2 regions of the Lysobacter yananisis genome follow, and region 2 is predicted to be linked to the other one. Evidence: riboswitches for the same ligand, from Rfam matches in the RefSeq annotation. Region 2 holds a riboswitch; the other holds the start of a gene.

Region 1 (15,555 bases), 1.5 Mb from region 2:
CCCGCCCGCATCCAAATCCCGCAGCGCAAGAACGAAAAAGCGCCGGCCCTCGCGGCCGGCGCTTTTCGTTTACGCCAGACGCGCGCGGACCGCGCGCGCCCGAATCGCGCTTACTTCGCCGCCTTCGCGCCTCGCCCCGCTTCGGCCTTGGCGCTCTCGGCCTTGGCGCCCTCGCCCTTCGCATTCTCGGGCTTCGCGTTCTTGACGTAAGTCTCCAGCCAGCGGTTGGTCTCGGCCAGCATGTGCAGGATCGATTCGCGCGCGCGGTAGCCGTGGCTTTCGTTGGGCAGCATCACCAGCCGCGCGTTGCCGCCCAGACCCTTGATCGCGGCGTACATGCGCTCGCTCTGGATCGGGAAAGTGCCCGAGTTGTTGTCCTGTTCGCCGTGGATCAGCAGCAGCGGGTCCTTGATCTTGTCGGCGAAGTTGAACGGCGACATCGCCTCGTAGGTGCTCTGCGCCTGCCAGTAATTGCGCTCCTCGGCCTGGAAGCCGAACGGCGTCAGGGTCCGGTTGTACGCGCCGCTGCGGGCGATGCCGGCCTTGAACAAACGGGTGTGGGCGAGCAGGTTGGCGGTCATGAACGCGCCGTAGGAATGGCCGCTGACCGCGACCCGGTTGCGGTCGACGACGCCGCGCCGCACTACCTCGTCGATCGCGGCCTGGGCGCTGGCGGTGAGCTGGGCGATGTAGGTGTCGTTGGGCTCGCGCTCGCCCTCGCCGACGATCGGCATGGTCGGGTTGTCCAGCACCGCGTAGCCCATCGCCAGGTACGGCAGCGGGCCCCAGTAGCTGACCGCGTTGAACTCGTACGGCGAGCCGGTCACCTGGCTGGCCGCTTCGGCGCTCTTGAACTCGGCCGGGTAGGCGTACATCAGCATCGGCAGCGGGCCGTCGCGCTTGGCGTCGTAGCCGGCCGGCAGGTACAGGTTGGCGGTCAGCTCGACGCCGTCGTTGCGCTTGTAGCGGATCAGTTCCTTCTTGATGTCGCGCAGTTGCGGCGTGGGATGCGGGAAATGGGTCAGCGCCACCGGCGCGGCGTCGCCGCCGAGTTCGCGCCGCTGCAGGTTGGCCGGTTCGGTCGGCGATTCGCGCACGGTCAGCACGGACTTGGCCGCGTCGTCGAGCACCGCCAACGGCTGTTCGAAGTACGGCGCCTGCGAATGGAACAGGCGCGTGCGGCGCTTGTCGGCGAGGTCGAGGCGGTCGAGGAAGGGACGGTCGCCCTCGCTGGAGGCGCCTTCGCCGATGAAGTACACGCTGCCGCCGTCGGCGCTGGTCAGCAGGCGTTCGCCGCCGGCGGCGTCGCGCACGCTGACCGGCTTGCCCGGATCGTTGTAGCGGTCTTCGCTGCGGCCTTCGCGGATCAGCTCCGGCGCGCGATCGCCGTGGTCGGGCGCGATCCGCCACTGGCGCACCTGCCGGGTCTTCCACCAGAACTCATCGATCAGCGCCAGTTCGCCGCTGCCCCAGTGCGCGCCTTCGAAACGCGAGGCCAGCCGCGCCAGGGTCTGCGGCGGCTTGTCGAACGGCGCGGCCTGCATGAACACCGCGTCGCGGATCTCGACCGCGCGCGCCGGGTCGCCGCCGTCCTGGGCCTCGGCCCAGACCAGGGTCGCCGGCGCGTCGCTGCGCCATTCGACTTCGCGCACGCCGGTGGGCACCGCGTCGTTGCCGGTCGGCAGGCCGTCCACCAACGGCAGGCGCGCGACTTCGTGCTCGAACCGGCCGTTGCCGTCGAGCACGTCGATGCGGCGCGCGAACATGCTCGCCGGCACCAGATACGAGAACGGCCGCTGCAGGCGCGTGGTCAGCACGTGGCGGCCGTCCGGCGAGACCGACACGCCGGTGTACAGGTCCGGCGCGCCGAGCTTGGCGACCTGGCCGGTCAGATCGACCGTCGCCAGTTGCGAACGCAGGTAGTACTCGAACTGGCGCGCGTCGTTCTCGTTGCGCAGCAGGTCCTGGTAAGTGCGGATCTGCTTCACGCCGCCGCCGGCGCGGGTTTCCTGGGTCGCCGGGCCGGTGGGCACGCCGCTGCCCGCCGGCGCGTCGCCCTGCCCTTCGGGCTGCAACCGCACCAGCAGGCTACGGCTGTCGGGCGTCCAGCCGTAGCCGCGGCCGGCGACGGTGTTGAGCCCGGCGACGAGCTTGCGCGCGCGCCGGGTCTCCAGTTCCACCAGCCACACCTCGTTGGCGCCGCTCGCGGCGTCGACGCGGTTGAACGCGAGCCAGCGCTGGTCCGGCGACCACTCCAGCGACGCCAGCGACAGCGGCGAGGGCAGGCCGTCGATCTGCACGGTCTTGCCGCTGGCGATCTCGAGCAGCTCCAGGCCGCTGGCGAAACTGAAACGGCTGGCCGCGCGCACGCGCGGATGGATGCGCAGGCCGGCGAGCTTGAGCTCGGGCTGGGCGACCACTTCGATTCCCGGCAACGACGGCGTGCGCATCAGCGCCATCCAGTCGCGGCGCGGGCTCAGCGACATCTGCGGCGGGCGCGGCGCGTCGACGATGGCCTGCAGCGGCTTGGGCGGCAGTTGGTAGCCGTCGCCGAACGCCGCGTTCGCGGCGGCCGGCGCGGCGGCGGGCTTGGCCGCCGGCGCGGCCTGCGCGGCCAGGCACGGCACCAGCGCGAGCAGCAACACACCCGGCAACGCCAAACCCGGCAACGGCAAACCCGGCAACGGCCGGCGGCTGCCCGGCGCGGGCGTGGAAGGTCGGCGGTCGGAGCGGCGCGCGTGCGGCTTCATGGAAGGTCGGTCCTCGGATGCGAAAAAACGCTGATGCGGGAAAGCACCGCTGCGCAACGCAGCGGATGCGGAACGTCGGAGCGCTGGCCGGCCCGGCGCCGTCGCGGCGACGGCGGCGATGGGCGGCGCGCTCCCCGCTTCGAGCTTAGCCGCCCGGCGCGCCGCGGCGCCTATGCCATTGGGGCCGGTCGCTCGTCGCGGGCGGGCCGCGCGCGTTGCCGGGACCGAGCCTTGCCGGAGCCGAGCTTTGCCGCAGCCGCGCGTTCAGGCCCGCGTTTCGGCCGCCGCGGGCCGCGCGATATACTTCGCGCTCAGCCCGCCGAGGGGCGCTGCGACCGTGACGGACACGGCCAGGCTCGGCGAGGCCCAGGTCCCAACGGCGCCCGGTTTGAGTCTTCGCGACTCGCCGGACCCGGCATCCCGCCGGCTCCCCCCGCACTGGAGCTAATCCGCATGAACGCTGTACCGAAGACCTTCTCGACCGAAGGCGATTACAAGGTCGCCGACATCTCCCTGGCCGACTGGGGCCGCAAGGAGATCGACATCGCCGAGCACGAGATGCCGGGCCTGATGTCGATCCGCAAGAAGTACGCCGCCGCGCAGTCGCTCAAGGGCGTGCGCGTGACCGGCTCGCTGCACATGACCATCCAGACCGCGGTGCTGATCGAGACCCTGCGCGACCTCGGCGCCGACGTGCGCTGGGCTTCGTGCAACATCTTCTCGACCCAGGACCACGCCGCCGCGGCGATCGCCGCCAGCGGCACCCCGGTGTTCGCCTGGAAGGGCGAGTCGCTGGAAGAGTATTGGGACTGCACCCTCGCCGCGCTGAGCTTCCCCAACGGCCAGGGCCCGGAGCTGGTCGTCGACGACGGCGGCGACGTGACCCTGCTGATCCACAAGGGCTATGAGCTCGAAAACGGCGACGGCTGGGTCGACACCCCGTCGGGCAACCACGAAGAGCAGGTCATCAAGAACCTGCTCAAGCGCGTCCACGCCGAGCGCCCGGGCTTCTGGCACGAAGTGGTCAAGCATTGGAAGGGCGTCTCGGAAGAGACCACCACCGGCGTGCACCGCCTGTACCAGCTGGCCGAAGCTGGCTCGCTGCTGGTCCCGGCGATCAACGTCAACGACTCGGTCACCAAGAGCAAGTTCGACAACCTCTACGGCTGCCGCGAGTCGCTGGCCGACGGCCTCAAGCGCGCGATGGACGTGATGCTGGCCGGCAAGGTCGCGGTGGTGTGCGGTTACGGCGACGTCGGCAAGGGCTCGGCCCATTCGCTGCGCGCTTACGGCGCCCGCGTCGTGGTCACCGAGATCGACCCGATCAACGCGCTGCAGGCGGCGATGGAAGGCTTCGAGGTCAACACCGTCGAGAGCACCCTGGGCCGCGGCGACATCTACGTCACCACGACCGGCAACAAGGACGTGCTGACGCTGGACCACATGTCGAAGATGAAGGACCAGGCCATCGTCTGCAACATCGGCCACTTCGACAACGAGATCCAGGTCGACGCGCTCAACGCCTCCGGCGCGACCCGCCTGAACATCAAGCCGCAGGTCGACAAGTACACCTTCAAGACCGGCAACTCGATCTTCCTGCTGGCCGAAGGCCGCCTGGTCAACCTCGGCTGCGCCACCGGCCACCCGAGCTTCGTGATGTCGAACTCGTTCTCCAACCAGACCCTCGCCCAGATCGACCTGTGGGCGAACAAGGATACGTACGAGGCGAAGGTCTACATCCTGCCGAAGAAGCTCGACGAAGAAGTCGCGCGCCTGCACCTGGAGAAGATCGGCGTGAAGCTGACCACGCTGACCGCCGAACAGGCCCAGTACCTGGGCGTGTCGGTCGACGGTCCGTACAAGCCGGATCACTACCGCTACTGATCGGCTTCGCCTTCGGGCGATGCGCCGATACGAAAGACGGGCGCCTTCGGGCGCCCGTTTTCGTTTGCGCGGATGCCTCGTACAGACCTCGCATCGCGTCGGCGAACGATCGGCCGCGTCGCGGCTTGCGCCGCTCCTGCAGGGCCGCGTTGCAGGAGCGGCGCAAGCCGCGAGCGCGCAAGAGACGCGTCAGCGCAACCTGAACCGCCTGCGCTGATTCCGCTCCGCGCCTTTCACCTAGGGTCTGTCCGAGCTGGCAGCCCCCTCCCCCACCGCTACCCTGACGCCATCCTTTCGCAGGAGCCCGCCATGGTCCGCCCGATCGACGCGCCTTCGTTTCCGACCTACACCCCGCCCGCCGACACTCCGGCGCCGGTCCAGGTCGGCACGCGCGAATACTACGAGCAGCGCCTGGCCGACTTCGAAGCGCGCAACCCCGGCATGACCCCGCCGGACTACTACATGGGCTACGGCGACAAGTACATGGAGCGCTTCGCCTCGCTCGACAGCACCGACCTGTCGCCGGCGGGCCTGGCTTGGCGCGACCGCACCACCTTGGCGCTGCAGACCGCGATCGAGGACTACCGCATCCGCGACCCGCAAGGCTTCGCCGAACTGGAGCGCGACCCCGCCGCATTCCGCGAGTTCGCCTTCGGCACCCATCCCGACGCCTACGTCGACTCGGGCCTGTACCAGCTGTCGGCGCAAGACCTGACCGTGATCGCGCTGACCCCGGACATCAACGACGTGCTGAGCCAGGAAGGCATCGACCAGACCAAGCTCACCATCGGCAAGCTCGACATCGACAACCTGCCCGGCATCCTCGGCGCCACCGCCGAGCAATACCTGCACGACGCCGGCCCGTTCGCGTTCACGCCGCAAGGCCTCGGCATCGGCCTGGGCAAGCAGGGCGAGCGCTTGTTCGACCGCTTGACCGAGCAGGACTGGTTCCCCAGCCTCGACAAGCTGCCGACGGTGGCGGTGCCGGATATTCGCGATCTGGTGCCGGATATCGATCTGCCGGACGATGTTCCGGGGGTGCCGTTTATTTGAGGCACCTGCCGTCGCCTTGCTTTGGTTGGGTAGCGAGCGAAAACTCAAAACATGCGCTCGAGAGCGTCCGCTTTCTTGCTGCCACGGCGCACCGCTTACCGCGTCGCGCCGTGCTCTTCACGCGCCATCCCGAAGCCCAAGATCGGCTCACTTCAAAGCAGAGCACCGCTCCCACCAGACGCGGTACTGCGACCGTACGTATTTGCCACCTTCATTCGCCAAGCGATCCTCGCACGGTCAATTCACCGTCTTTTGCGAGCGCTCATGAGGATCGACCATCGCGCGCCATCAGGCTGCCAATCGAACGAAGTGACATCATGCGCGTCATAGCTCAGACAGCTAGAGAAAAGACTCAAGAAAAGATGCAGCGCAACTTCTTTCTTGATATCCGCGTCAATGCAGATACTCACACATTCGCAAAGCACCACCTGACTTGATCAAATAAACGGCGTCACCTTTCACACTGACCAGTTCCTCAAGATCAGCCTCCGGAAAGCCCTTGCAATCAAAATTTGGGCTGCCTTGCTCACGGAGCTTCTGGAGGAAAGCACTATTGGCCGCCGATAATCCATCATTGTAGCCCACGTGGAAAAATGAAGACTTGGCATGCGAATAAACGAGGAATAGCAGCACCACAGCCAGTGCAACACCCGACACGGACAGCGACATATGTCTCGAAATCATGGACATTTGCTTCTCCTGATCACCGGATTCTGCCCCTTCCTGAAGCCCCAGCTATTCTCAACTTTTCCCTTATCGGTAGATGCGGAAATCGTCGTTCCATCGCCAGCATAGATTCCAACATGTCCTTCATACGCAACCAGATCGCCAGGTTGCGCAGGACCGGAAACCTTCGGCCACCCAAGCAAGTCATAGCTAGCGTCAGACAATGTCTGGGCACCCGGCGGATACCTCAACATCATTACAGAGAAAAGCGAGCCTCCAAGATTAGGCAGCGCATAGCCTGATTCTTCATAGATAGTATCTACGAACAAGTTGCATTTGTTTGTTTCGGCACCAAAACTGGAATTGACTTCGCTCCGATCAGCTTTGCGACTCCAATCCCGCATATCGGCTCGCGCGTTTTTCAACAATGCATCTACATTTCCGCAGGGGCATAGACCTTCGGGGTCGTAGTACTTCAACGGACCGGACTGTGCATAGGCATACAAGCTGATCCCGCCATCCAGGCCTGTGGGGTCACCCTGAATATATCGCCCCGTAGTTGAATCGTAATCGCGAAAGTAGTTGTAGACCAACCCGCTGGCCGCATCGAACCGCTGCCCCGGAAATCGCATATCGAACACGAACTTCGTACCGTCCATGTCAGGGTCTTCGTTCGGCATAGTGCTGCCAAACGCCTCGCCCTTCACGCTCCACGTCCACACCGCCTTGTTGCGTGTCGGATCGACCACGATCCGCGGCGTGCCCAGATGATCGGGCTCGATGTAGTACAGCTTCTGCGCCGTGGCGGAGCCCTCGATCACGCCGACCGGTAGCTCGTCCATCCAAACGACCTGCTGCAGCGCCGCGCCGGCGTTGTCGTACTCGCCCAACCAGCTGCCATCCTCGGCATACAGCGAATGCCGGATGCTGGTGTCGTTGTAGCGGCGCGCCTGCTGGCCCAGCCCGTTGTAGGCGTAGTTCATCTTCACCGCGCCGTCGACCTTGAATTGCGCGAGGCGGCCTAACTCGTTGTAGACGTATTACTAGGCGGTGCCGCCTACGCTGGCGGCGTTTCGCCGACGGCATCCGCTCTGGGCCCTGGCCCCTATGATGCCCGATTGGGAGGTGTTAGTGCAGCAATACCGCATTTATCCAAGGAGTAGAGCCATAGCAATCACCAGCAAAAGTATTGAGCCGATCGAGTCCACCATTTTTTCTGACGCAACCGATAAAATCGGCACTGCAATCATTAGCGACTGCTGTATTTTAACCCCCCTTCTAAGCAGGTAGTCGACAGCCAACTGTTCCGTCGACTGCAATCCTTGCGAAGATGAAAGGATAAAGTAGCCGCCGAACACCCCCCATGACATCGCCAGCAAAAAGGCGAACGTAGCGAGTACGCCAATAGTCCTTCCAAATCCAAAACCCTTCGAATCTATCCAGCGGATCAACCTTGCCGCCGCATAGCCTGCCAACACGAGATAAGCGGATAGAGCTCCCGCCAGGAGCACAAAGAACTGGGATTTCACCTCACCCAAAGGCCATATCGATACGACGATTGAGACGACCATCGCCAGCAGCGCTACAAGCCAACACCTGCCTTCACTCAAACGGAAGACCATTGGTCGACTCCCTGATCATAAGTCCAGCATCGTAACGAAGATTCGGATTGGATGCCTTCACCGCCGCCACATAGCTAACAAGCTGATCGGCAGAGATGGTACCTATTGGCGACCAACTTCCGAACATTTCTTCGTAGATCTGCTTCGCCTCATCATCATAGCTATCACACATCCGCCGCTTGCTTAATTTTATGAGCGGGATTGAGCTAACCCCGGATGGATCGCCGTCCAAATAATTCAGACCCTTGTCGAGCTGCTTGGCGGCACCAGGCAAGGGGCTCATCAGAAATGCTTTAAAGTCTCTTAACCTACCGCTCACCGGACCATAGAACCTCACCGAGAATCGGACTTGCCCTCGAAACTCTCCACCAAGAAATCTTCTAGCCCGGACATCCATAAGCCCCAGGGGATCAATGGTATTTAGTGGCTGCGCATCGGCGTAAACATAAGTATCAGCCCCACCATTCAGACCAATCGGATCGCTCTGAATGTAACGACCGACGGCCGAATCGTAGTCACGAAAGTAGTTGTAAACCAAGCCACTGACCGCATCGAACCGCTGCCCCGGAAACCGCATATCGAACACGAACTTCGCGCCGTCCAGGTCCGGATCTTCATTTGGCTGCGTATTTCCGAACGCCTCGCCTTTGACGTTCCACGCCCAAACCGCCTTGTTGCGCACCGGATCGACCACGATCCGCGGCGTACCCAGATGATCGGGCTCGATGTAGTACAGCTTCTGCGCCGTGCCGGAGCCCTGGATCACGCCGACCGGTAGCTCGTCCATCCAAACGACTTGCTGCAGCGCCGCGCCGGCGTTGTCGTACTCGCCCAACCAGCTGCCATCCTCGGCGTACAGCGAATGCCGGATGCTGGTGTCGTTGTAGCGGCGCACCTGCTGGCCGAGCCCGTTGTAGGCGTAGTTCATCTTCGCCGCGCCGTCGACCTTGAATTGCGCGAGGCGGTCAAGGTCGTTGTAGACGTATTGCTTCGCCGTGCCGCCGACGCTGGTGGTGTTGCCGGCTGCGTCGTAGCTGCGCGCGATGCCGGCAACGCTTTGCAGGCGGTGGCTGGTGTTCGGGAAGGCATAGGCCTGCACGGCGCTCGCTCCGCTCTTGAAGCTGGTGCGGTTGCCGGTGGCGTCGTAGCCGTAGGTCTCCAGCGGGGTCGCGGTGGGGCCATCCTGGGTTTGGGTCAGGCGGTCGAGCCGGTCGTACTCGTAGCGCGCCAGGATCGCGGATTGGTTCTGGGTGCTGAATCGGCTGACGTTGCCGACTTCATTGCGGGTCAGGTGCAGCGACAGGCCGTCCGGGGCGGAGCCGACCAGACGCGAGATGTCGTAATTGCGGTCGACGTTGCGCGTCATCGGTTGGTTGTTGCCGTATGCCCAGCCGGCCGCTGGGCCATATGCGGCGTAGCCCACGGCGGTCAGCAGGATTTCGCGCGACGCTCCCGTACGGGTCACGCCGATCTGGGTGATTCGGCCATGGCTGCCGCGCACGTAGTCGGCAACGCTCCCGTCCGGATAGGTCACCGATTTCAGCGTGCCGGCCGCGGTGTAGGCGTAGCGAAGGGTCAGCACGGGCCCGGTAGTGACCACGATCTTGCGCACCATGCGGCCGAAGCGGTCGTGGCAATAGCGCAAGGCGCCGCCGGTGCCGACGGACTGGCTCAGCCGCCCCTTGGAGAACGTTTCCCCGGCCGGACAGCCGGACGCGACCGTGTCGTAGGTGTAGGTCGTGCCCAGCACGGCAGTGGGGTAAGCACGCTGGGTCAGGCGGCCCAGCGCATCGTAGCTGTAGGTTGTCGTGATATTGCGCGCGTCGGTCCGGGTCTTGGTCTGGCCCGACGCATCGTAGGTGTAGCCGGTCACGCCGGTGTCCGGGCTGGTCAGCTGAGTCAGCTCACCGAACCCGTTGCGCGCGTAGACCGTGGACAGGCCCTTCGGATCGATCACCTTGGTCACTTGATCGAGTGCGTCGTACTCGATCTTGGTTTCCGCGTTGATCCGGCCGGTGCCGACGTCCTGCAAGGTTTTGACCAATCGTCCAAGCGGGTCGTAGTCCTGGTCGGTCACGCGGCCGAGCGCGTCGGTGGTCGTGTCCGGATGGCCCTCGGCATCGTAGGTGTAGCCGGTCGCGTGGTTCAGGCCGTCTTTGTAGGTCTGCACTTGACCCAGGACGTTGAACACCCGCGACAGCGTCGCCTGCACGGTGCCGGCGCTGTTCTTGGTGTCTTCGACCTTGCGGTTGCCGGCGAGATCCAGCGTGTACTGCACCGTCGCGCCGGAGCGGTCGGTCACGCCGGTCAGCCGCTGCGCGTTGTCGTAGGCGAAGGTCGTGAAGTTCCCATCCGCAAGCGTGACCTGCTTGGTCAGGCCGGTGGGGAAATACTCGATCTTGGTGACCAGGTCGTCCGTCTCGACCGCGTTGTCGGTACCACGCACCTTGCTGGCCGTCAGCCAGCCGCGGGTGTTGTACTCGGAGTCGGTGACCACGCCGTTGGGATCGACCACCGACAACACCCGGCCCTGCGCATCGTAGCCGGAGATTTCGGTGACCAGGCCGGCCGCATCGATGGTCTTGCGCAGGTCGCCCTTGCGGAAGGTGCACAGCGCCGGTGTGGTCGCGCAGGTGCTGTCGTCGCTGCCGTAGTACTCGAACTTGGTGATGTCGTTGACGTCGCTGCGCGGGCCATCCACCGACTTCAGCAGGCCCAGGATCGGACAGGTGCTGTTGGCGGCGACGACATCGGCGGCTTCGCAGTAGGCGTAGGCGGTGGTGCGAGTCACATTGGCGACGGTGTCGCGCACGGCCACGCTGATCGGCTGCAGGCGGGCGTTGCGGGCGATCCGGGTCTCCTGGTTGCCGACGGTCGAGCGGATCAGGCGGTTGCTGGCGACATCGGTCGTCGCGGTGCTGACCCGCTGCTCGGGCTTGCCGACGGCCTCGGTCGTCGTGACGGTGCGCGCGAGCGCGCCGGTGACCGCGTCGTTGGCTTCGGCGTAGGCGAACTCCGACTTGATGCCCTTGCGGTCGGTCAGGCTGGCCGGGCGGCCACGGAAGTCGGTGGACTCGGCGTTGTACATATTCTTGACCGTGCCATTCTCGTCCACGATGTCGCCGAACCGGCGCGGCAACACGCCGGTGCCGCTGGTCAGGCCATAGGTCGTCTTCTGGCCCAGCGAGTCGGTCACCTCGGTTCCGCCTTCGGGGCGGTAGGCCAGCGTGATCTTGTCGGCGCCGCCGTCGTGCTGGCTGGTGATCACCCGCCCCTTGGCGTCGTAGGCGAAGGTGCTGTAGCGCTTGTTGTCTTCGTGGGTCACGCCGGTCAGGTGGCGCGGGAAGCGGCTGTCTTCGTAGTGGTACTTGCGCTGGCCGCCGCCGGGAAACGCCGCGGTTTCGACTTGGCGCCCCGGCGTATAGGTGTAGCTGGCCAGGGTTGTGTTCCCCGACGCGATCGAGGAGATCAGCGCGTCGCCGGAGTTGCCGGCGTAGTTGAACTTCACCGACCGGCCGGTCGAGTGCGTCACCGAGTCCAGGCGGTCGTACGCGCCATAGCCATAGGTCAGCTTGGTTCCGTCCTCGGCCTGCCGCTCCGCCAGACGGCCTTGGCTGTCGAACACCAAGACCTCGCCCGAGCGATGCAGCAACCACTGCGAGCCCGAGGCGACGATCCGGTCGCCGCTGCTGTCGGCGGCAACGAAGGCGTTGCCTACCTTGGCGAAGCGGACCTGGTAGCCGTTGCCGCCGCTGAGCCCGAGCGTATCGGCCGAGATACTCAAGCGCAGGTCCAGCGAATGGGTCCAGCCCGGACCGAAGCTGCCGGAACGCACGGCGATGCCGGAATGGTAGCTGCGCGTGAGGGATATCCAGCCCAGGTCGAAATCGGTCTGGTTCTCGATCTTCTCGCCGGTCTTGACGTTGCAAGGATTACCGCGGTGACCGCCGCACCCGAGGATCTTGTCGGTGCTGATCGCCGCGACATCGCGCTCGTTCGCGCAAGCCCCGTACTTGTCGCTCCAGTTCATATTGACGGCGGGACATTGCATCCGGCGCGTGCGCGACAGCGTCATCGTATCCGTCGCGTCCTTCACGCAAGGCTGGGTCTGGGTGTTTTCGCCGCGGTAGTAGACGATGTCGAACACGCGATGCTCCAGCATCCCCGCGTGTTGCGGATCGGGCGGGCTCCAGGCCCCGGTGGCCGTGGCCTTCGCGGTCGCCGGGCAGGCCGGCGCCTGATCGTTGTAAAACGCCTCCAGCTCCGCCACCGCGAGCGCTTCGCTGGAGTGCGGCGCGCCGCCCAGGGTAGCGTCGTAGCCCCAGTCCGGATCCAGCGGCTGTTTCAAGCCCATCCAGTAGGTGATGGTGCCTTTGCCGTCGGCGCGCAGCAGGTTGTCTTTGACGACGGTGACGAAGGGATAGGGATTGGGTCCGTCACTGGGCCCGGGCAGCGCCTTGATCGCGTCAGCCGCCTGCTGATAGGTGTTGTAGGACGTCGTCTGGCCGGTCGGAACGACGATCTTCCATGCGATCTGGCTTTCCTGCGCGACGGCGGCGGAAGCGAAGATCGCCGCGAGCCAGAGTGCGATGGACAGCGAAAGCCGAAACCGGACGCAGCGTGCGAAGGCGCGCTGCGCGAAACGAATCCCTGTAAGCATGTTCGAACCCGAGAACGAAGGGCGCGGCGTCGACAGCTTTCACCTCGATGCCGGGGCGATCGTCGTTGACCGCCCGTCGACATTTTCGTTACCGGCGCCGCCGCGGTTCAAGTTCGAAAAAACAGTGATTTTTTGCTGATATCCGGCGTATTTACCGCATGAATACCGCCAAGAAAAACGGACGCTTCGCAGCGTCCGTTTCCTGCTCCATCGGCATCGGCCCATCGCATCGACCCGCCGCCGCGATCGCCATGCCACTACAACGACAACCGCTCGCGCAGTTCCCGCGACTGCCGCCGCGACACCTCGATCCGACTGCCGTCCCTGAGTTCGAGTTCGTAGCCGTCGCCCACCGCCGGTTCCACCGACTTCACCGCACGCAGGTTGAGCGGAGGGTTGCGCTCGGCGCGGAAGAACAGCGACGGGTCCAGCCGCGCCCATCGCCGCCGCGTTTGAGCTTGCGTCGCTTTACGACGGCGCTTACGGGCGCGCCGGCTCAGCCCGGCTCAGCGCCCAGAACGGGATCGCGCGCCGCAGCTCGAAGCCGTTGCGCAGGTACAGGCCGACCGCGCGCGGATTCTCCTGGCTCACGTGCAGGAACGGGACGCGGCCGCGCGCGTGGTTGTCGTTGGCCAGGAACGCCAGCAGCCGGCGCGCGTGGCCGCGGCCGAGGAAATCCGGGTGGGCGCAGATCGCGCTGAGCTCGGTGTAGCCGTCCGTGCCCATGCGCTCGCCGGCCATCGCCGCGAGCCGGCCGTCCTGGTAGATGCCGAAGTAACGCCCCAGCTCCATCGTGCGCGGCCGGAAGTAATGCGGATAGACCAGCGCGGTCAGCGCCAGCGCATCCTCGCGCCGGGCCGCGTCGAGCTCGACGATGGGCGCATCGTCGTCGCCGGCGTCGGGCGCCGCGATCGGCGCGCGGCAGATCATCTGCGCCAGGTCGGCGAGATGGCGCAGCCGCCAGCGCGGGCCGGGCCGGGGCGCCACCCCGAGGACCAAGGCTGTGTCGCCCGCGGGCACCAGCGCTTCGAGCGCCGCATCGGCGTCGGCACCTTCGCCGGCATCGGCGCTCGCCACGCCCAGGAACGGCGCCACCTCGGCCGGATAGCGGGCGACGCCGCCCGCGCCCAGCGCCAGCGCGCGATGGCGGCTCGCCAGGGAGGCCCAGATCGGATTGTCGAGATCGCCTTCGCTCATGCCGGCCGCCTGCAGGGACTGCCCATCGCAATGGCGGCGCGGCGGCGGCGGCTCAAGCCGGCGCGGAGTGCGACTTTGGTCGGACCTTGCCCCATCCAGCGATATTCCAATCCATCGCGATAAAGAGATATTATCCCGGCAACCCCGCCACGGTGCCGTCCCATGCTGCCGATCAGCTTCGAGTTCTATCCGCCCAAGACCGACGATCAGCGCAGCCAGCTCGACAAGACCGCGGCCAAGCTGCGCGGGTTCTCGCCGAGCTACGTGTCGTGCACCTTCGGCGCCGGCGGCTCGACCCTGAGCTATACGCCCGAGACCATCCGCCGCCTACGCGGCAAGCACGGCCTCGACGCGGCGCCGCACCTGTCCTGCGTCGGCGGCACCCGCGGCGAGATCCGCCAACTGCTCGAGCTCTACCGCGAGCTCGGCTGCCGCCGCCTGGTCACCCTGCGCGGCGACCTGCCCTCGGGCATGGCCAGCGCCGGCGACCTGCGCTATGCCAACGAACTGGTCGAGTTCATCCGCGCCGAGACCGGCGACCATTTCCACATCGAAGTGGCCGCGTACCCGGAAACCCATCCGCAGGCGCGCGACGCGCTGTCGGATCTGGAGAACTTCAAGCGCAAGGTCCGCGCCGGCGCCGACGGCGCGATCACCCAGTATTTCTACAACCCCGACGCGTATTTCCGCTTCGTCGACGACGTGCGCGCGGCCGGCATCGACGTACCGATCGTGCCCGGCATCATGCCGATCGCCAACTTCAGCCAGCTGCGCCGTTTCTCCGACCTGTGCGGCGCCGAGATCCCGCGTTGGATCGCCCAGCGCATGCAGGCCTACGGCGACGACGCCGACAGCATCCGCGAGTTCGCCGCCGACGTGGTCGCGCGGCTGTGCAGTCGCCTGATCGAAGGCGGCGCGCCGGGGCTGCACTTCTACACGCTCAACCTCGCCAAGCCGACGCTGTCGGTGCTCTCGCGCATCGCCTGAGCAGACGCGACGCGCGCGTCCCCGCGCGCGCTTGCGGGCGGCCGGGTTTTCGCGGCGATCGCGATGCGAAAGCGCGCGCGTAACCGTATACGCCCGACCGGCGACGCGCGTTCACCCAGCTGAAGCGAAACGACGCAACGCACACAAATGCGTCGTGCTGCCCAGCACCAATGACGAACTGCACGCGCAGGTCTCAGCTTGCGTTTGTCTTGCGACAAGTTCGGTCTTGAGCCGCGCGACCGCGCGCGCGCCCACTGGCGCCAGGATGCATCGCCACGACGAGCGGTGCCCTCGCGACCGCCACCGCCGGCCCGGCCACGGGCCGCGCGGCGCGCAGCGGTCCCCAATGGAGAGTGCGCACATGACTGTCCGCAACAAGCTCTTGCCGTTGAACTTCGCCATCGCCCTTTCGCTCGGCCTGGCCGGCGCCGCATCGGCCGCCGAACCGGCGCCGCTATTCGCCGCGCCGGCCGCCTCGCTCGCGCGCAGCGCCGACGCCGACAGCGCGTTCAAGGCCGCCAAGGCCGAACGCGCGGCCGTGCGCGTGGACCTGGTCCGCGCCGACGCCGCGCAGATCACCGAGACCCAGGACCAGTTGCTGCTCAACCTCGCCCCCGGCGTCAGCCTCAAGGCGCACAAGCTGCAGGCCGAAACCAAGCCCGGCGGCGTGGTGGTCTGGCAGGGCATGGTCGGCGACCCGAACGCCCAGCTCAAGCGCATCAACCAATTCACCGGC
Region 2 (15,555 bases):
TCGCTGCGCAAGTCCGACAACGCGACCACGTACACGCCCGGCGGCTCGGCCACTTACGTGCTGACCGCGTGCAACGCCGGCCCCGACGCCGCCAACGGCGCCACCATCAGCGACACCCTGCCGAACGGCGTGCGCCTGGGCGCTGGGTGGTCGTGCGGCGGCAGCGGCGCGGTGCCGGGCACCTGCCCGGCCGGCGGCGGCGTGGCCGGCGACAACAGCCTCAGCGTCGCCGGCGTGAACCTGCCGGCCAACGGCTGCGTGGCGGTGAGCGTGCCGGTGAACTTCAGCGCCAATCCGGCGGATTACTGAGGCGGCCCGACGCGGGCGGCGGGCTCACCCCGTCGCCACCCCCGCCCACAGCGGCAAGGTCGCCAGCGACAGCAGCAGGCCATAGCCGACCATCGCCGCCGCCAGCCGCGGCGCCAGGCCGTGGGCGATGGCCAGCGCGCCGGCGGTGACCATCGGCGGCATCGCCGATTCCAGCACCGTGGTCCGCGCCATCTCGCCGTGCAGGCCCAGCAGCGGCACCAGCGCCCAGGCCAGCGCCGGCATCAGCGCCAGCTTGAGCGCCAGACCGGCGGCCAGCGGCTTGAGCTCTTCGCGCGGCAGGGCCAGTTTCACCGACAGGCCGATGGTCAGCATCGCCAGCGGCAGCAGCGCGTCGGACAGGCGCTGCAGGCCGCCGGCGATCCAGCTCGGCGGTTCGGACGGCATGACCGTGAAGCCCAGCACCAGCGCCCACAGCGGCGGGAACCGCAGCACCCGGCGCAGCATGTCGGCCGCGCTCGGGCGGGCGTCGCCGCCGTAGCGCGCCAGCACCCACAGGCCGAAGGTCGACAGGATCAGGAACGCGCCGAACTGGTCGTAGACCACGGCATAGGGCAGGGCGTGTTCGCCGATCAGGGCGCGGGTCAGCGGATAGCCGAGGAAGCTGGTGTTGCCCAGCGCCACCGTCAGCAGCAGCACCGCGTGTTCGTCGCGGCGCAGCTGCAGCGCGCGCGCCAGCGCGCCGACCAGCAGCACGGTCGCGGCCAGCAGCAGCCATGGCACCGCGGCTACGCCGAGCAGCGCCGGCTCCAGGTGCAGGCGCGGGGCGTAGCGCAGCACCGCCGCCGGCAGGCAGACGTAGAGCACGACCAGGTTCAGCACCTGGGCGGCGTTGTCGGGCAGGGCGCGCAGGCGCTGGAACAGATAGCCCAGCGCCAGCATCGCCAGGACCAGGGCGAAGGCGTCGAAAGCCATGGGGCGCGGCGTGGCAACGGTGACGGCCATGGTCGCGGCTGGCGCGCGCGGGCTCAAGACGGCTTTCGGATTAGGCCGGCGCGACGAGCCGTCTCGGGCGCGGTTTGTGCGTTCCGTCAGGGGCGGGGGAGGAGAAGTGAGCGCAGAGGAGTGAGAAGTGAGTAGAAGCGGCCGAAATCCCGGCTCTTACTCGCTCCTCACTCCTCTGCGCTCACTTCTGGCCGGCTCCCAGCTCGCTCGCATCGCCCCACCCAGCCCGCTCCATCTGCCCGAGCGCCGTATCATGGCCGTTCCACGGACGACCCTGGCCCATGAGCGACCTGCAAGACCTCACCGCGCTGATCCGCGCCAACACCCCGTTGATCGTGATCGAGACCCGCGACGAAACCCGCGTGGTCGAGCTGTTCCGGCAGGCGTTGATGAACGTCTGGCGCGCGCTGTACCGCTGGTCGATCACCGAGGGCCTGCGCCGGATCGACCTGGACCGCGAAGACGAATCCGAGACCGCGCCGGACATCTCCAACACCCTGCAGGCGATCCGCCACGCCGACCAGCGCGGCATCTACCTGCTGTTCGACGCCCATCCCTACCTGGTCTACGCCGGCACCCAGCGCCAACTGCGCGAGATCGCCCAGCGCCGCGAGTGCGAGCCGCACGTGCTGGTGATGATCGGCCACAAGCTGGAACTGCCGCCGGACCTGGACGCGCTGGCGGTGCGCTTCACCCCGCGCCTGCCCGACGCCAACGCCCTGCTCAAGCTGGTGCGCGAGGAAGCGGAGAACTACGCGCGCGAGAACGGCGGCCGCCGGGTCGAGGCCGACGGCGAGGCGGTCCAGCAGATCGTGCGCAACCTGCAGGGCATCGACCCGGTCGATGCGCGCCGCATCGCCCGCCACCTGATCTTCCGCGACGGCGCGCTCAACGCCGACGACCTGCCCGAGCTGGCCAAGCTCAAGTTCGAGCTGCTCAACCGCTCCGGCCACCTGCATTACGAATACGACAGCGCGCGCATGACCGAGGTCGCCGGCGCGCGCCGGCTCAAGCGTTGGGTCGAACAACGCCGCGCGGTGTTCGCCGGCGCGCAGCCGCCGCCCGGGCTGGACCCGCCCAAGGGCCTGCTGCTGCTCGGCGTGCAGGGCTGCGGCAAGTCGATGATCGCCAAGGCGGTCGCCGCCGGCTTCGGCGTGCCGCTGGTGCGCCTGGACTTCGGCACCTTGTACGACAAGTTCCACGGCGAAACCGAAAAGAACCTGCGCGCCGCGCTGGCCTCGGCCGAGCAGCTGGCGCCGGCGGTGCTGTGGATCGACGAGATCGAGAAGGGCCTGGCCGACAGCGGCGACAGCGACGGCGGCGTGTCGCGCCGGGTGCTCGGCTACCTGCTGACCTGGATGGCCGAGCGCAAGTCGAAACTGTTCCTGGTCGCCACCGCCAACCAGATCGACGCGCTGCCGCCGGAACTGCTGCGCAAGGGCCGCTTCGACGAGATCTTCTTCGTCGACCTGCCCGCCGCGGACGTGCGCGAGGAACTGTTCGCGATCCACCTGCGCCGGCGCTCGCTCGACCCGGCCGGCTTCGACCTGGCGGCGCTGGCCGCGGCCAGCGACGGCTTTTCCGGCGCCGAGATCGAACAGGCCATCGTCGCGGCGATGTACGCCGCGCACGCCGCCGGCACGGCGTTGTCGGACTTCCAGGTGCGCGCCGAACTCAAGCAGACCCGGCCGCTGTCGGTGGTGATGGGCGAGCGGGTGACGCAGCTGCGCGAATGGGCGCGCGGGCGGACGGTGCCGGCGGACTGAATCCGGACCGTGGCGCGTGGGCCGCGGAGGCCAGGCCGGTTCGTACTGAGGCGATCATCGCGGCGGCGCGGCGTCGGATCGGAAGGCGTCGGGCCTGAAGGCCCTCCCACCAGAGCCCGCCGTCGCCGCGGGAGCGATGCCGCTCTTGTGGGAGGGCCTTCAGGCCCGACGCCGTTCGATCGGACCGCCATATCGCCCACCCGCGCCCGCCGCTCTCAGCCCCCGCGCCGCGCGATCGAAACCTCGAACCCCGCGATCAACGCCCGCAGCCCGTACTCGTAGTCGGCCTCGATGTCGCTCTGGCTCATCACCGGCTGGGCCTGGGCGAGCAGCGGGTAGCGCTGCGGGTCCGGGCTCATCGGCGCCTGGCCGGGGCCGCGGCCGGCTTCGGTCGCGGCCTGTTCTTCCAGCACCCAGCCGACGGTGTAGTAGCTCAGCGAGATCAGCGCGCGGATCGCGTCGGACGCGCTGAATCCGGCCGCGGTCAGGTAGGCCAGTTCGGCCTCGACTTCGCCGAAATCGTGCGGCTGCGGGCGGGTGCCGACGTGGACCCGGGCGCCGTCGCGGTGGGCGAGCAGGCAACGCCGGAACTCGCGCGACTGCGCCGCCATCCACTCGCGCCAATCGGCGCAGGCGGCCCGGTCCACCGGCCGGTGCCCGGCCAGCATCGCCTCGGCCAGGGCGTCGAGCAGCTCGCGCTTGTTCTTGAAATGCCAATACAGGCTGGGCTGCTGCACGCCCAGGTCCTGGGCCAGACGGCGCGTGGTCAGGCCGTCCATGCCGACCTCGTCGAGCAGTTTCAGGGCGGCGGCGACCACCGTCTCGCGCTGCAATTTCATGGATTTCGGTCTCCGGCCGACGGGGCTTGTGTCCCTATCGTCGATAGATTAGCATCCGCTGCGAATCTATCACTGATAGGGAAGTGTCATGCGCACCCCGATCCAATCGCCGGCCGCCGCGCCGGCCGAACCCGCAGGCTCCGCCAGCCCCGCCGGGCCGATGCCCGCGGAACCGACCCCGGCCCCGGCCGCCGGGCGCGATCCGCCCGGCGCCGAGGCGACCGCCACGACCCGGTCGCCCGCGCCGGCGCCCGCACCGGCGCCGGGCGCCTCCGGCCTCAACCTCGCCCTGGTCCTGATCCTCGCCACGGTCGCGCTCGACGCCATCGGCATCGGCCTGATCGCGCCGGTGCTGCCGCAACTGCTCGACGCGTTCGGCGTGCACGCCAACCTGGCCCTGCACGCCGGCGCGCTGACCGCGCTGTACGCGCTGATGCAGTTCGTCTGCGCGCCGGCGCTGGGCGCGCTCAGCGACCGCTTCGGCCGCCGCCCGGTGCTGCTGTGCTCGCTGTTCGGCAGCGCCCTGGACTACCTGCTGATGGCCTGCGCGCCGTGGCTGTCGCTGCTGTACCTGGGCCGCGCCATCGCCGGGGTCAGCGGCGCCAGCGGTTCGGTCGCCGGCGCCTACATCGCCGACATCTCCGACGAATCCCAGCGCGCGCGCCGCTACGGCTGGCTCGGCGCGAGCTTCGGCCTGGGCCTGGTCGCCGGGCCGGTGATCGGCGGGCTGCTCGGCGCGGTGTGGCTGCGCGCGCCGTTCCTGGCCGCGGCCGCGCTGGCGACGCTGAACTTCGCCCTGGCCTGGCTGGCCCTGCCCGAGCCGCGGCGCCCGCGCGCGCCGGTGCCGCAACGGGCGCTGCCGTCGCTGCGCGAGCTGGCGCCGTGGCACTCGCTGCGCGAGCTGGGCCGGCTGCCGGACCTGGCCCCGCTGCTGTGGCTGTACCTGGCGATGCAGTTGGCCGGGCAGGTGCCGGGCACGCTGTGGGCGATCTACGGCCACGACCGCTTCGGCTGGAACCCGACCGCGGTCGGCCTGTCGCTGGCGGCGTTCGGGATCATCCACTCGCTGTTCCAGGCCTTCGCCACCGGCCGCATCAGCGACCGCTTCGGGCCCTCGCGCACCCTGCTCGGCGGGGTGATCTCCGACGTGCTGGGGTATCTGGCGTTCGCCTTCGCCCGCAGCGTCGCGACCCTCGCCCCCGGCCTGCTGCTGGCGGCCGGCGGCGGCATCGGCGGGCCGGCGCTGCTGGCGATGTCGAGCGAGCGCACCGACGAAGCCCGCCAGGGCGCGCTGCAGGGCGTGCTGGCCAGCCTCGCCAGCCTCGCCGCGGTGATCGGGCCGCTGCTGTTCGGCGCGATCTACGTCGCCGGCGCCGGCCACTGGGACGGCTGGGTGTGGGTGGTCGGCGCGGCGCTGTACCTGCCGTGCGTGCCGGCGCTGCGCAAGCTGTTGCGCGGTCCGGCGAACGCGTCGGCCGCGCCCGCCGATGCCGCGCCCATCGAAGCCGCGCCCGGCGCTTGAACGCGTCGGGCCGCGGCGGCGCTGGGCGACGCGCGGCTCAGGCCTGCACGTACACCCAGGCGCGCCGGCCCGAGGCCAGCTCGGCTTCGACCCGGCGGTAGTCGTCGACTTCGTACTCGTCGGCGTGCGCCAGTTCCGCCGCGCTGATCGCGAACACCGTGCCGGCGACGCGATCGGCCGCGTCGCCGCTGGCGGCGACGATGGGGTGATGGGTTTCGCCGCTGGTGGCGACGACCTGCGGGTCGTCGATCTTCACCATCGTGCGGCGGAACCCGACCAGCGCGTCGGGCTCGCCCTGCAGCAACCGGCCGAAGGTGGCCTGCTGCACCGCCGGCAGTTGCAGGGTGCCGTAGGAAAACAACAGTTCTTGGTGGGAGTCGCTCATGACGGCCTGGATACCGGTACGCGCAAGGATGCTGTCGACGCTAAGCGGCGCCGGCGACGCGCGCAACCGCGGCGCGCCGCCGGCGCAGGCTCAGGCCGGCGATGCCGCGGACGCGGACGCGCGCGATTCGCGCAACCCCGACCAGCGTTGCGCCAACTGCGCGGCGAACGCGCGCGCCGCCGGCGGATGCGCGGCCAGGTGCAGGAACGGTTCGATGAACTCCAGCTCCATGATCCGCAACGCGCCGTCGACGATCACCCCGTCCACGCGCACGTAAGCGTGGTCGCGATGGCCGAGCGCGGCGACCGCGTCGAGCGCGCGCCGCGCCGCGGCCAGCACCGGCGCCGGCGGCTCGGTGAGATCGGCGCGGCCGCCGAAGTAGGTCTGCACGCGATAGTCGCCCTGCGCCGGCTTCTTCAACACCGCATGGCTGTAGACGCCGCCGAAGAACAGCAGCGACCACTCGCCGTCCTCGACCACCTGCGGCAGGAACGGTTGGATCAGGTAATCGAGTTCGCGCGGCAGCGCCGCCAGCGCCTCGGCGAAGGCGGCGTCGCCGATGCGCCCGCGCACCGTGTTCCAGGCGCCGCCGCTGACGCTGGGCTTGACCACCACCTCGCCCTGCATCGACGCCAGCGCAGCGTCGAGTTCGCCGCCGCGCGCATGCGCGGTGGCGACGATCGCCACGCCTTGCGCGGCCAGGTCGAGCAGGTAGCGCTTGTCGCTGTTCCACACCAGCAGCGGCAGCGGGTTGGCGATGGGGCAGCGCAGCGCGTCGATGCGCTGGTACCACTGCAGGAACTCGGTGTAGCGCTGGAAGTAGTCCCAGGTGCTGCGCACCAGCAGCGCATCGTGCCCGGCCCAGTCGACGGCCGGGTCGCTCCAGATGCGCGGCCGCGCGTGGATGCCGTGCTCGCTCAGCGCGGCGAGCAGGCCGGCGTCGTCCTCGTGCGGCTGCGGTTGCACGTCGGAGACGACCAAGGCGAGCGACAGCGGCGGATCGAAGACGATGAAGTCGGGCGAGCGCGGATCGGTGGCGAGGTGCCGCGGCTCGTGCGGGGCGGCATCGTGCAAGGAAGAATCGGGCAGGGTGGAATCGGGCGAAGCAGAAACGACGACGGACATGGCGCCTCCGAACATGCGGGAGGGCGCCCTTGCTCGGCATCGCGGACCGAGCGTGGCGGAGCGCAGGCTCCGTCGCAGCACCCCTCGGGCCGGATCGCGCCGCGCCGCGATGGCGCTGCGCAACTGGACGCATCGCGTGGCGATGCAGGCGCAGTGTTCGATGCGATGCGGCGGGCTGTCAACGCATGAAGCGACGACGGGCGAAAATAGCGAAAGCTTCGCGAGCGCGGGCGTGGGGGCGCGAAAATTTTTCGCATTCGCTTGCGACAGGGGTCGTCGTCGTTGCGTTTTCGCGGTCGCAGCTCGCGCAGCTCCTACAATCGCTTCCTGTAGGAGCTGCGCGAGCTGCGACCGCGAGAATGCGGCGACGGCGCAACCCTCATCGCGAGCGCGACCTCAATACCCCGCCGCCTGCCCGTCCTTGCGCGACTCGCTGGCGCCGACGTAGCCGCCGTTGGGATTGACCATGATCGCCTGGTAGCCGCCGTACGGTCCCAGCGCGAAGCGCACGCTGTGGCCGCGCCGCACCAGCTCGCGCACGGTCTCGTACGAAAAGCCGGTTTCCAGATCCAACTCGCCGCCGTCGCTCATCGCTACCATCTGCCCGGCCGGTTCGGTCGAGCCGTCGTGCTGGATGCGCGGCGCGTCGCCGGCTTCCTGCAGGTTCATGCCGAAGTCGATCATGTTGATCAGGATCTGCGCGTGGCCCTGCGGCTGCATCGCTCCGCCCATCACCCCGAACGACAGCCACGGCTTGCCGTCCTTGGTCACGAACGCGGGGATGATGGTGTGGAACGGCCGCTTGCCCGGCGCGAACGAATTGGGATGGCCTTCTTTCAGCACGAACTGCTCGCCGCGGTCCTGGAAGATGAAGCCCAGCCCCGGCGGCGCCATGCCGCTGCCCATGCCGCGGTAGTTGGACTGGATCAGCGAGACCATCATGCCGTCGGCGTCGGCCACGGTCATGTAGATGGTGTCGCCCTGGTCGAGCTGCGCGGGCGTCGCCGGCTGCGCTTCCTTGAGCACCTTGTCGAGCGAGATCAGTTTGCGCCGCTGCGCGGCGTAATCCTTGGAGATCAGCTTGGCCACCGGCGAGGACTGCTCGAACGCCGGGTCGGCGTACCAGCGCGCGCGGTCGGCGAAGGCGAGTTTCTTGGCCTCGGCGAACAGGTGCACGTGCTCGACGCTGCCGAAGCCGTGCGATTTCAGGTCGTAGCCTTCCAGGATGTTGAGGATCTGCAGCGCGGCGATGCCTTGCCCGTTCGGGGGCAGTTCCCATACGTCGTAGCCGCGGTAGTTGCTGCTGACCGGATCGACCCACTCGCCGTGGTGCGCGGCCATGTCCTCGTAGCTCAAATAGCCGCCGTTGGCCTTGAAGTAAGCGCCGACGGTGCGCGCGATCTCGCCCTTGTAGAACGCATCGCGGCCGCCCTGGGCGATCTGCTCCAGGGTGTGGGCGAGGTTGGGGTTCTTCCACATCTCGCCGGTGCGCGGCGCGCGCCCGTCGATGGTGAACTGCTCCTTGAAGCCCGGCCACTTCGACAGCCGCGGTACCGAGGCGTTCCAGTAATAGGCGATCACCTCGTGCACCGGATGGCCCTCGCGCGCGTAGCGGATCGCCGGCGCGAGGTTCTCGGCCATCGGCTTGCGGCCGAAGCGCTCGTGCAGGGCGAACCAGCCGTCGACCGCGCCGGGCACGGTCACCGGCAACGGCCCGTGCGGCGGGATTTCCTTGAGCCCGCGTTTCTGGAACTCGGCCAGGCTCAGCGACTTGGGCGAGCGGCCGGAGCCGTTGTAGCCGTAGAGCTTTTTCGTCTTCGGGTCCCACACGATCGCGAACAGGTCGCCGCCGACGCCGTTGCCGGTCGGCTCCATCAGCCCGAGCGCGGCGTTGGCGGCGATCGCCGCGTCGACCGCGCTGCCGCCGGCCTTCATCGCGTCCAGCGCGATCTGGGTGGTCAGCGGGTGCGAGGTCGCGGCCATCGCGTGCGGCGCGTACACCTCGCTGCGGGTGGCGAAGGTCTTGCCGCCGATGCGGTCGGCGGCGTGCGCCGGCGCCAGCGCGAACGCGCAGGCCAGGGCCAGCGGCGCGAGCAGCGCCGCCGCGCGGCGCGGACGCAGGGCGGAGATCGAAACAGGCATGGCGGTACTCCCCGGGACAGCCTGCGACGATAGCGCAGGCGCGCGGCCGACCGATGTAGGCCGAAAGTCGAGCGGCGCGGGCTCCGATGCCGCGACGCGGGGCGCAAGCGCGACCGCGGTCGAACATGAATGCGCGGCCCTCGGGTCTGCCCCAGTTGTGGCGCGCGCATACGGCCACGTAGGTTGGCTTCCATCCGATGGGAGGGGTTTCGCGATGAACGTGCAGCTGCAACCGACCCAGCTTCAGCCGACCTGGCAAAAACCGCTCGAGCCGCTGACCCCGCAGCTGCCGTTGAATCCGCCGGTGCCGCAAGGCTCCTATGCGCTGGACCCGAGCTACCACCCGCAGCTGGCCGCGCTGAAGGGCCCGGCCGCCAACGCCGCGCCGGACCCGACCTCGTTCGACCAGCAACTGCGCGGCCAGGATTCGCAGGCCATCGACCTGGAAATGGCGCAGATCTCGCAGGCGGTCTACAACCCCGACACCCAGACCGTCGGCAACTGGACCCGCCTCGACGACGCCCAGCTGACCCAGGCCGGGATCGACCCCGGCTCGCTGGAGAACAGCGACACCGGCTTCCGCGCCGGCATCTACACCGACGGCAACGGCAAGTACGTGGTCGCCTACGCCGGTTCCAACGACGTGCAGGACTGGATCACCAACGCCCGCCAGGGCATCGGCTGGGACTCCAAGCAATACGATCAGGCCGTGCAGCTGGCCCAGGACGCGCAGCAGGCCTTCGGCGAGAACATGGTCATCACCGGCCACTCGCTCGGCGGCGGCCTGGCCGCGACCGCGGCGCTGGCCACCGACACCGCTGCGGTGACCTTCAACGCCTCCGGCGTGCACGACGACACCCTGCGCGGACTGGGCCTGGACCCGTCCACCGCCCGCAACGACGCCGCCGACGGCCAGATCCGCCGTTACAACGTCAGCGGTGAAATCCTGACCGCGGCGCAGGAAGACGTGCCGATCCTCAACGGCATCCCCGACGCGCCCGGCCACGAGATCAACCTGAAGGACCCGGACCCGCCGAAGGCGCCGGACTTCACCTGGAACCCGATCGAGATGGCCAAGCGCACCGCCGAGTACGTCGCCGACAAGGCCACCCGTCCCGGCGAGCTGCATGCCATCGGTCCGGTGATCGAGGCGCTGCAGCAGCAGACGCCCTGGCAGTGACGTGACCGGGTCGGCTTGGCAGCGGCGCGTACGCTGAGCACAATCGGGCCATGATGCGTACCGCCGCGATCGTTGCGTCGAGCCTGTTGCTGGCCTTGGCGGCCGCGGCCTGCCGGGGGAATTCGATGGACGATGCGAAGCAGGCTTTTCCCGACGCGCGCAGCGCGCAGCTGGCGCAGGCGGTGGCCGAGGGCGACGCCGCGCAGGTGCGCGCGCTGGTCGCCGCCGGCGCCGACCCCAACGCGCGCGGCGACCGCGACGTGAACCTGTTGCAGTACGCGATGCTCAAGCAGAGCCCGAAGGGCCTGGAAGCGCTGCTCGACAGCGGCGCCGACCCGTCCCGCCCGGGGCTCGGCGGCGCCACCGCGATGCACGGAGCGGCCATCGCCAACGATCCGCAGTACCTGCAGTTGCTACTGGCGCACCGCGCCGATCCCGATGTGGCCCACGCCGAAACCGGGCAGACGCCGTTGTCGGAGGCCGCCAGCCCGCGTTACCAGGCGCAGTTCGCGGCCTTGCTCAAGGCCGGCGCCGATCCCAACCGCGCCGACCGCATGGGCAACACGCCGCTGCACCAGGCGGCCAAGCTCAACGCCACCTCGCAGGTGCTGGCCTTGCTCGAAGCCGGCGCGGACCCGCGCGCGCGCAACGCCCAGGGCGCGAGTTTCCAGACCTTCCTGTTCAAGCTGCCGGCCGACAAGCTCAGCGAGCCGGCGCGCGCCGAACGCGCCAAAGTGACGGCGTGGCTGCAGCAGCACGATGTGGCGGTGGAGGACGGCGGGCGCTGAGACGGTTCGCCGGCTTCGTGCCGCGCTGCGGCGTCCTCGCCGCGTTCGCGGGTTAGCATCGGCGCATCTTCCCCGCATCGACGCGGAGGCGCGCATGGCCTCGCTCATCCACGGTTCCCGCCACGCTCCCGTCGCGCGTTCGCGCGCGCTCGCCGCGGCGCGCGCGGCAGCGGCCGCGCTGGGCCTGTGGCTGTGCCTGTCGGCCGCGTCCGCCCAACCCGGAGTGCGCGCCATGCAAGCCCGCGAGGTCTTTCCCGCCGCGACCGCGGCCGAACTGGCCGAGGCCGCGGCCAGCGGCGACGCCGCACGGGTGCGCGCCCTGGTCGCCGCCGGCGCCGATCCCGATGCGCGCGGCGCGCGCGGCATCACCGTGCTGCAGTGGGCGCTGTACCAGCGCAGCGTCGCCGGATTGCGCGCGCTGCTCGACGCCGGCGCCGATCCCGCGCGCGGCGCCGACGACGGCGCCACCGTGCTGCAACTGGCGGCGATGGCCGACGATCCGCAGTACCTGCGCGCGCTGCTCGAGGCCAAGGTCGATCCGAACCTGACCAATACCGTCACCGGCGCGGGCGCGCTGGCCTCGGCGCTGATGGCCGAGCGCGCCGGCAACTTCGCCGCGCTGCTCGCCGCCGGCGCCGATCCCGGCCGCGCCGACCGCATGGGCAACACGCCGCTGCACGTGGCGGCCAAGATCAACGAATTCGGCCATGCGCTGACCCTGCTGCGCGCCGGCGCCGATCCGGGCGCGCGCAACGCGCAGGGCGTCACCTTCCAGCGCTACATGTTCATGAGCCCGGACCGCTTGCTCAACGCGCGCACCCGCGGCGAACGCGAGGCGGCGATCGCGTGGCTGCGCGAGCGCGGCGTGGCGGTGGAGAACGCGGCGAAGTGAGGGGCGGTGGATTCCGGCGGACGAGGCAAGACGCGAACGGTCGCGGCGCCGCGCGCGCAGGAACGCTTCAGCCGCTCAGTCGCCGCAAGCGTTGCAGCGCCGACTCCGCATCGCCGAGCAGCGCCGCCCACAGCGACCGATCCTGTGCGTGCACCGCGCGTTCCAGCGCCTGCGCCGCTTCGGCCAACTCCTGCGCGCCGACCAGTTGCGCTGCGCCCTTGAGCCGGTGCGCGTGGCGGTGCAGCGCGCCGGCGTCGTCGTCGGCGCGCGCGCGATGCAGGCCGGCGAGGTCGTCGTCGGCGGCGGCCAGGAACTCGGCCAGCACCGTGGCGGCATCGCCGCCGCCGCTGTCGGCGAGCAGGCCGTGCAGCGTGTCCAGATCGAGCAGGCGACCCAGCTCGCGCCCCGGCGCCAGCGCCGATGCGGGCTGCGTCGGCGGCGCGTCGTCGGGTTCCGGCGCGATCCAGCGCCGCAGCGCCGCCGCCAGCGTCGCCGCGGCCAGCGGCTTGACCAGGCAGTCGTCCATGCCGGCCTCGACGCAGGCGTCGGCCTCGTCCTTCAGCGCCGAAGCGGTCAGCGCCAGGATCGGCGTGCGCCGCGGATCGCCGGCGCCGATGCCGGCTTGCGCCTGCTCGGCGCGGATCGCCCGCGCCAGCGCGTAGCCGTCCATGCCGGGCATGCGCAGGTCGGTCAGGACCAGGGCGTAGCGGCCGCCGCGCCAGCGCCGCAACGCGTCCTCGCCGCCGGCCGCGGTCTCGCAGGCGTAGCCGGCCAGCGCCAGTTGCTGCGCCAGCACCAGGCGGTTGGTCGGGTGGTCGTCGACCAGCAGCGTCAGCCGGCCTTCGCGCGCCGCGCGTTCGACGTCCGGCGGCGCGCGCGCGGGCAGCGCCGCGTCGGCGTCGACGGCGAGTTCGGCGGCCTGCGCGCGGGCCAGTTCCAGATGCAGGCGCAAGGTGGTGCCCACGCCCGGCTCGCTGTGCAGTTCGATCCGTCCGCCCATCAGCTCGGCCAGGCGCCGGCAGATCGCCAGGCCCAGGCCGGTGCCGCCGTAGCGGTGCGCGGTGTCGGCATCGGCCTGCTGGAACGGCTGGAACAATTGCCGCTGTTGTTGCGGGTCGATGCCGACGCCGGTGTCGCTCACGCGCAGGCACAGGCGGTCGCGCGGCGCGTCGTCGCCGGCGGCCGGCGCCATCGCGGCTTCGAATTCCAGCGCCGCCTCGATCCGGCCGCGCTCGGTGAACTTGACCGCGTTGGAGAGGAAGTTGCCGAGGATCTGCCGCAGCCGCAGCGCATCGCCGCGATAGGCCGCGGCCACCCGCGCGTCGACCTCGCAGTCCAGCGCCAGTCCGCGCGCGCGCGCCGCGGCGAGGAAGCCGGCGCCGGTGGCGCGCACCAGCGCGGCCAGGTCCAGCGGCGCCGGCGCCAGTTCCAGCCGGCCGGCCTCGATCTTCGACAGGTCGAGGATGTCGCCGATGATCTGCAGCAGCGACTGCGAGGACTGCTGGATCACCTCCAGCGCCTGGCGCTGGCCCGGGTCCAGGCGCGAATGCGCGAGCACCTCGATCATGCCGGTCACACCGATCATCGGCGTGCGGATCTCGTGGCTCATCGCCGCCAGGAACGAAGACTTGGCCCGGCTGGCATCGTGCGCGCGCGCCTCGCTGGCGCGCAACTCGCGTTCCAGCCGCTTGAGCGCGCTCAGGTCGGCGGCGATCACCAGCAGGCCCGGCGGTTCGTCGTCGCCGCCGCCGGTGGCCGAGACCGCGACCAATGCCGGCACCCAGGTGCCGTCGCGATGGCGCAGGCGGGTCTCGCGCGGCGCGGCGTGGGCGCGCGCGAGTTCGCGCAGCGCGGTCCAGTCGGCCGCGACCGGCCGGCCCAGTTGCGCGCCCAGTTCGCTCGCCAGCGCCCGCAGCGCGCGGCCTTCGAACACCGAATGCAGCGGCATGCGCCCGACCGCGTCGGCCTCGCGCAGGCCGAGCAGGCGTTCGGCGAACGGGTTGACCAGGGTGAAGCGGCCCTGCGCGTCGACCGCCATGATCGCGGTCTGGGCCGAATCCAGCAGCGAAGCCTGGAAGCGCTCGCGCCGCTCCAGTTCGGCGCGGGTGCGCTCGTTGCGGATCAGCTGGCCGGTCAGTTCGGTCTCGAAGCCGAGCACGTCGCGGCGCATGTCCAGGAACGTCTGCATCACCGCGCCGAGTTCGCCCGGCGGCAGCTCGCCGGGGTCGGCGGTGTAGTCGTGCTCGCGCATGCGCCGCGCCAGCCAGGTGAGTTGGTCGATGCCGCGCGAGGCGTTGCGCAGCACCCGCCGGCCGACCAGCGCCGCCAGCGTCAGCGCCAGCAGCGACACCGCTATGCGCAGCGCGCTGACCCGTTCGCTGCGGGCGATGTCGGCGCGCACCACCGCGTCGGCCTGGATCAGCTCCAGGTCGGAGAGCTTCTGCATGCGCTGGGTCAGCGGGTCGATCGCCGGGTACAGGCGGGTGTCGGCGAAGCGGCCCAGCGCCGGCAGGTCGCGCCGCAGCAGGATCGCGCGCAACTCCTGCGCGGCGGCGTCGGCGGTGCGCCGGGCCTGGCCGGCGGCGGCGAGCTGTTGCTGTTCCTGCGGCGAATGCGGCAGCGCGTCGAGCCTGCGCCAGGCCGCATCGATGCGGGCGCGGGCGCGGTCGACCCGGCCCACGCCCTCGTCCCAGCCGACCAGGTCGTTGCGCACCCGGAAGGTGGTGTCGACCACGTCCAGGCCGTAGGCGTCGGAGATGGTCTTGATCAGGCGCAGCCCGCTCAGCGAGTCGTCCTGCAGGGTCTGCAGCGCGGCGCGGCCGCGGTGCTGTTCGAACTCGTCGAGCAGCAGCACGCTGGAGCCGGCGGCGAGGAACAACGCGAACAGGCCCCACAGCTGGCGGCGGATGCTGATGCGGTCGAGCCAGGCGAACATGCCGCGCTCAGTGCTCCGGCCGGCGCCAGCGGCCGAGCGCGGCGCGCAGTTCGGGGCCGGGCACGGCGTCGCCGATCAGCCGTCCCTGCGCGGTCGCGCAGCCCAGTTCGGCCAGCATCTGCCAGTCCTCGACCGTCTCCACGCCTTCGGCCACCACGCCCAGGCCGAGCTTGCGCGCCAGGTCCAGGCTGGCCTCGACCACCGCGCGCTTGCGCGGCTGGTGGCTGGCGCCGGCGACGAATTCCTGATCGATCTTCAGCTCGGTGAACGGCACCTGCGAGAGTTGCGACAGCGACGACCAGCCGGTGCCGAAGTCGTCGATCGACAAGCCGAAGCCCTTCAGCCGCAGCCGCGCCAGCACCGCCAGGCCGCGCGCGGCGTCGGCCATCAGCGAGCTTTCGGTCAGCTCCAGCACGACCTCGCCTGCGGCCACCCCGGCCTCGCGCACGATGCGCTGGTAGCGGTCGGCGGCGCCGGCGTCGTCGAGCGCGGACGCGGAGACGTTGACCGACAGCCTCAGGCGCAGGCCCTCGCGGTCCCAGCCGCGCTTGTAGCGGCAGGCCTGGGCGAGCATGCGTTGGGTGAGTTCGTCGAGCAGGTCCTGGGCGTCCAGCAGCGGCACGAAATACTGCGGCAGGATCACCCGGCCGTCGTCGCGGCGCCAGCGCGCCAACGCTTCCACGCCGACGGCGCGGCCGTTGCCGAGTTC

The links. Region 2 has a riboswitch for S-adenosylhomocysteine ahead of RDV84_RS07650 (ATP-grasp domain-containing protein). Riboswitches for the same ligand answer to the same signal wherever they lie in the genome.
Region 1: linked by a shared signal. The riboswitch ahead of ahcY (adenosylhomocysteinase) and the one ahead of RDV84_RS07650 (ATP-grasp domain-containing protein) in region 2 are both predicted to bind S-adenosylhomocysteine.

What each region holds. Positions count from the first base shown of each region.
Region 1 covers NZ_CP133568.1:321,134-336,688, forward strand. Annotated here, with positions in the region: gene RDV84_RS01455 (S9 family peptidase) at 111-2,750, opposite strand; S-adenosyl-L-homocysteine riboswitch at 3,066-3,142, shown strand; gene ahcY (adenosylhomocysteinase) at 3,204-4,634, shown strand; gene RDV84_RS01465 (hypothetical protein) at 4,944-5,687, shown strand; gene RDV84_RS01470 (hypothetical protein) at 6,081-6,377, opposite strand; partial or broken gene RDV84_RS01475 (RHS repeat-associated core domain-containing protein) at 6,368-7,381, opposite strand; gene RDV84_RS01480 (hypothetical protein) at 7,502-7,975, opposite strand; gene RDV84_RS01485 (RHS repeat-associated core domain-containing protein) at 7,956-12,635, opposite strand; gene RDV84_RS01490 (hypothetical protein) at 12,634-12,774, shown strand; gene RDV84_RS01495 (LytTR family DNA-binding domain-containing protein) at 12,893-13,135, opposite strand; gene RDV84_RS01500 (GNAT family N-acetyltransferase) at 13,116-13,832, opposite strand; gene metF (methylenetetrahydrofolate reductase [NAD(P)H]) at 13,995-14,819, shown strand; gene RDV84_RS01510 (M12 family metallo-peptidase) at 15,181-15,555, shown strand, end outside.
Region 2 covers NZ_CP133568.1:1,793,915-1,809,469, forward strand. Annotated here, with positions in the region: gene RDV84_RS07620 (Calx-beta domain-containing protein) at 1-309, shown strand, start outside; gene RDV84_RS07625 (AEC family transporter) at 334-1,242, opposite strand; gene RDV84_RS07630 (AAA family ATPase) at 1,554-3,038, shown strand; gene RDV84_RS07635 (TetR/AcrR family transcriptional regulator C-terminal domain-containing protein) at 3,254-3,877, opposite strand; gene RDV84_RS07640 (TCR/Tet family MFS transporter) at 3,966-5,399, shown strand; gene RDV84_RS07645 (gamma-glutamylcyclotransferase family protein) at 5,437-5,784, opposite strand; gene RDV84_RS07650 (ATP-grasp domain-containing protein) at 5,875-6,909, opposite strand; S-adenosyl-L-homocysteine riboswitch at 6,924-7,001, opposite strand; gene ggt (gamma-glutamyltransferase) at 7,306-9,051, opposite strand; gene RDV84_RS07660 (Tle-like phospholipase domain-containing protein) at 9,266-10,231, shown strand; gene RDV84_RS07665 (ankyrin repeat domain-containing protein) at 10,282-11,019, shown strand; gene RDV84_RS07670 (ankyrin repeat domain-containing protein) at 11,114-11,911, shown strand; gene RDV84_RS07675 (ATP-binding protein) at 11,979-14,846, opposite strand; gene RDV84_RS07680 (EAL domain-containing response regulator) at 14,854-15,555, opposite strand, start outside.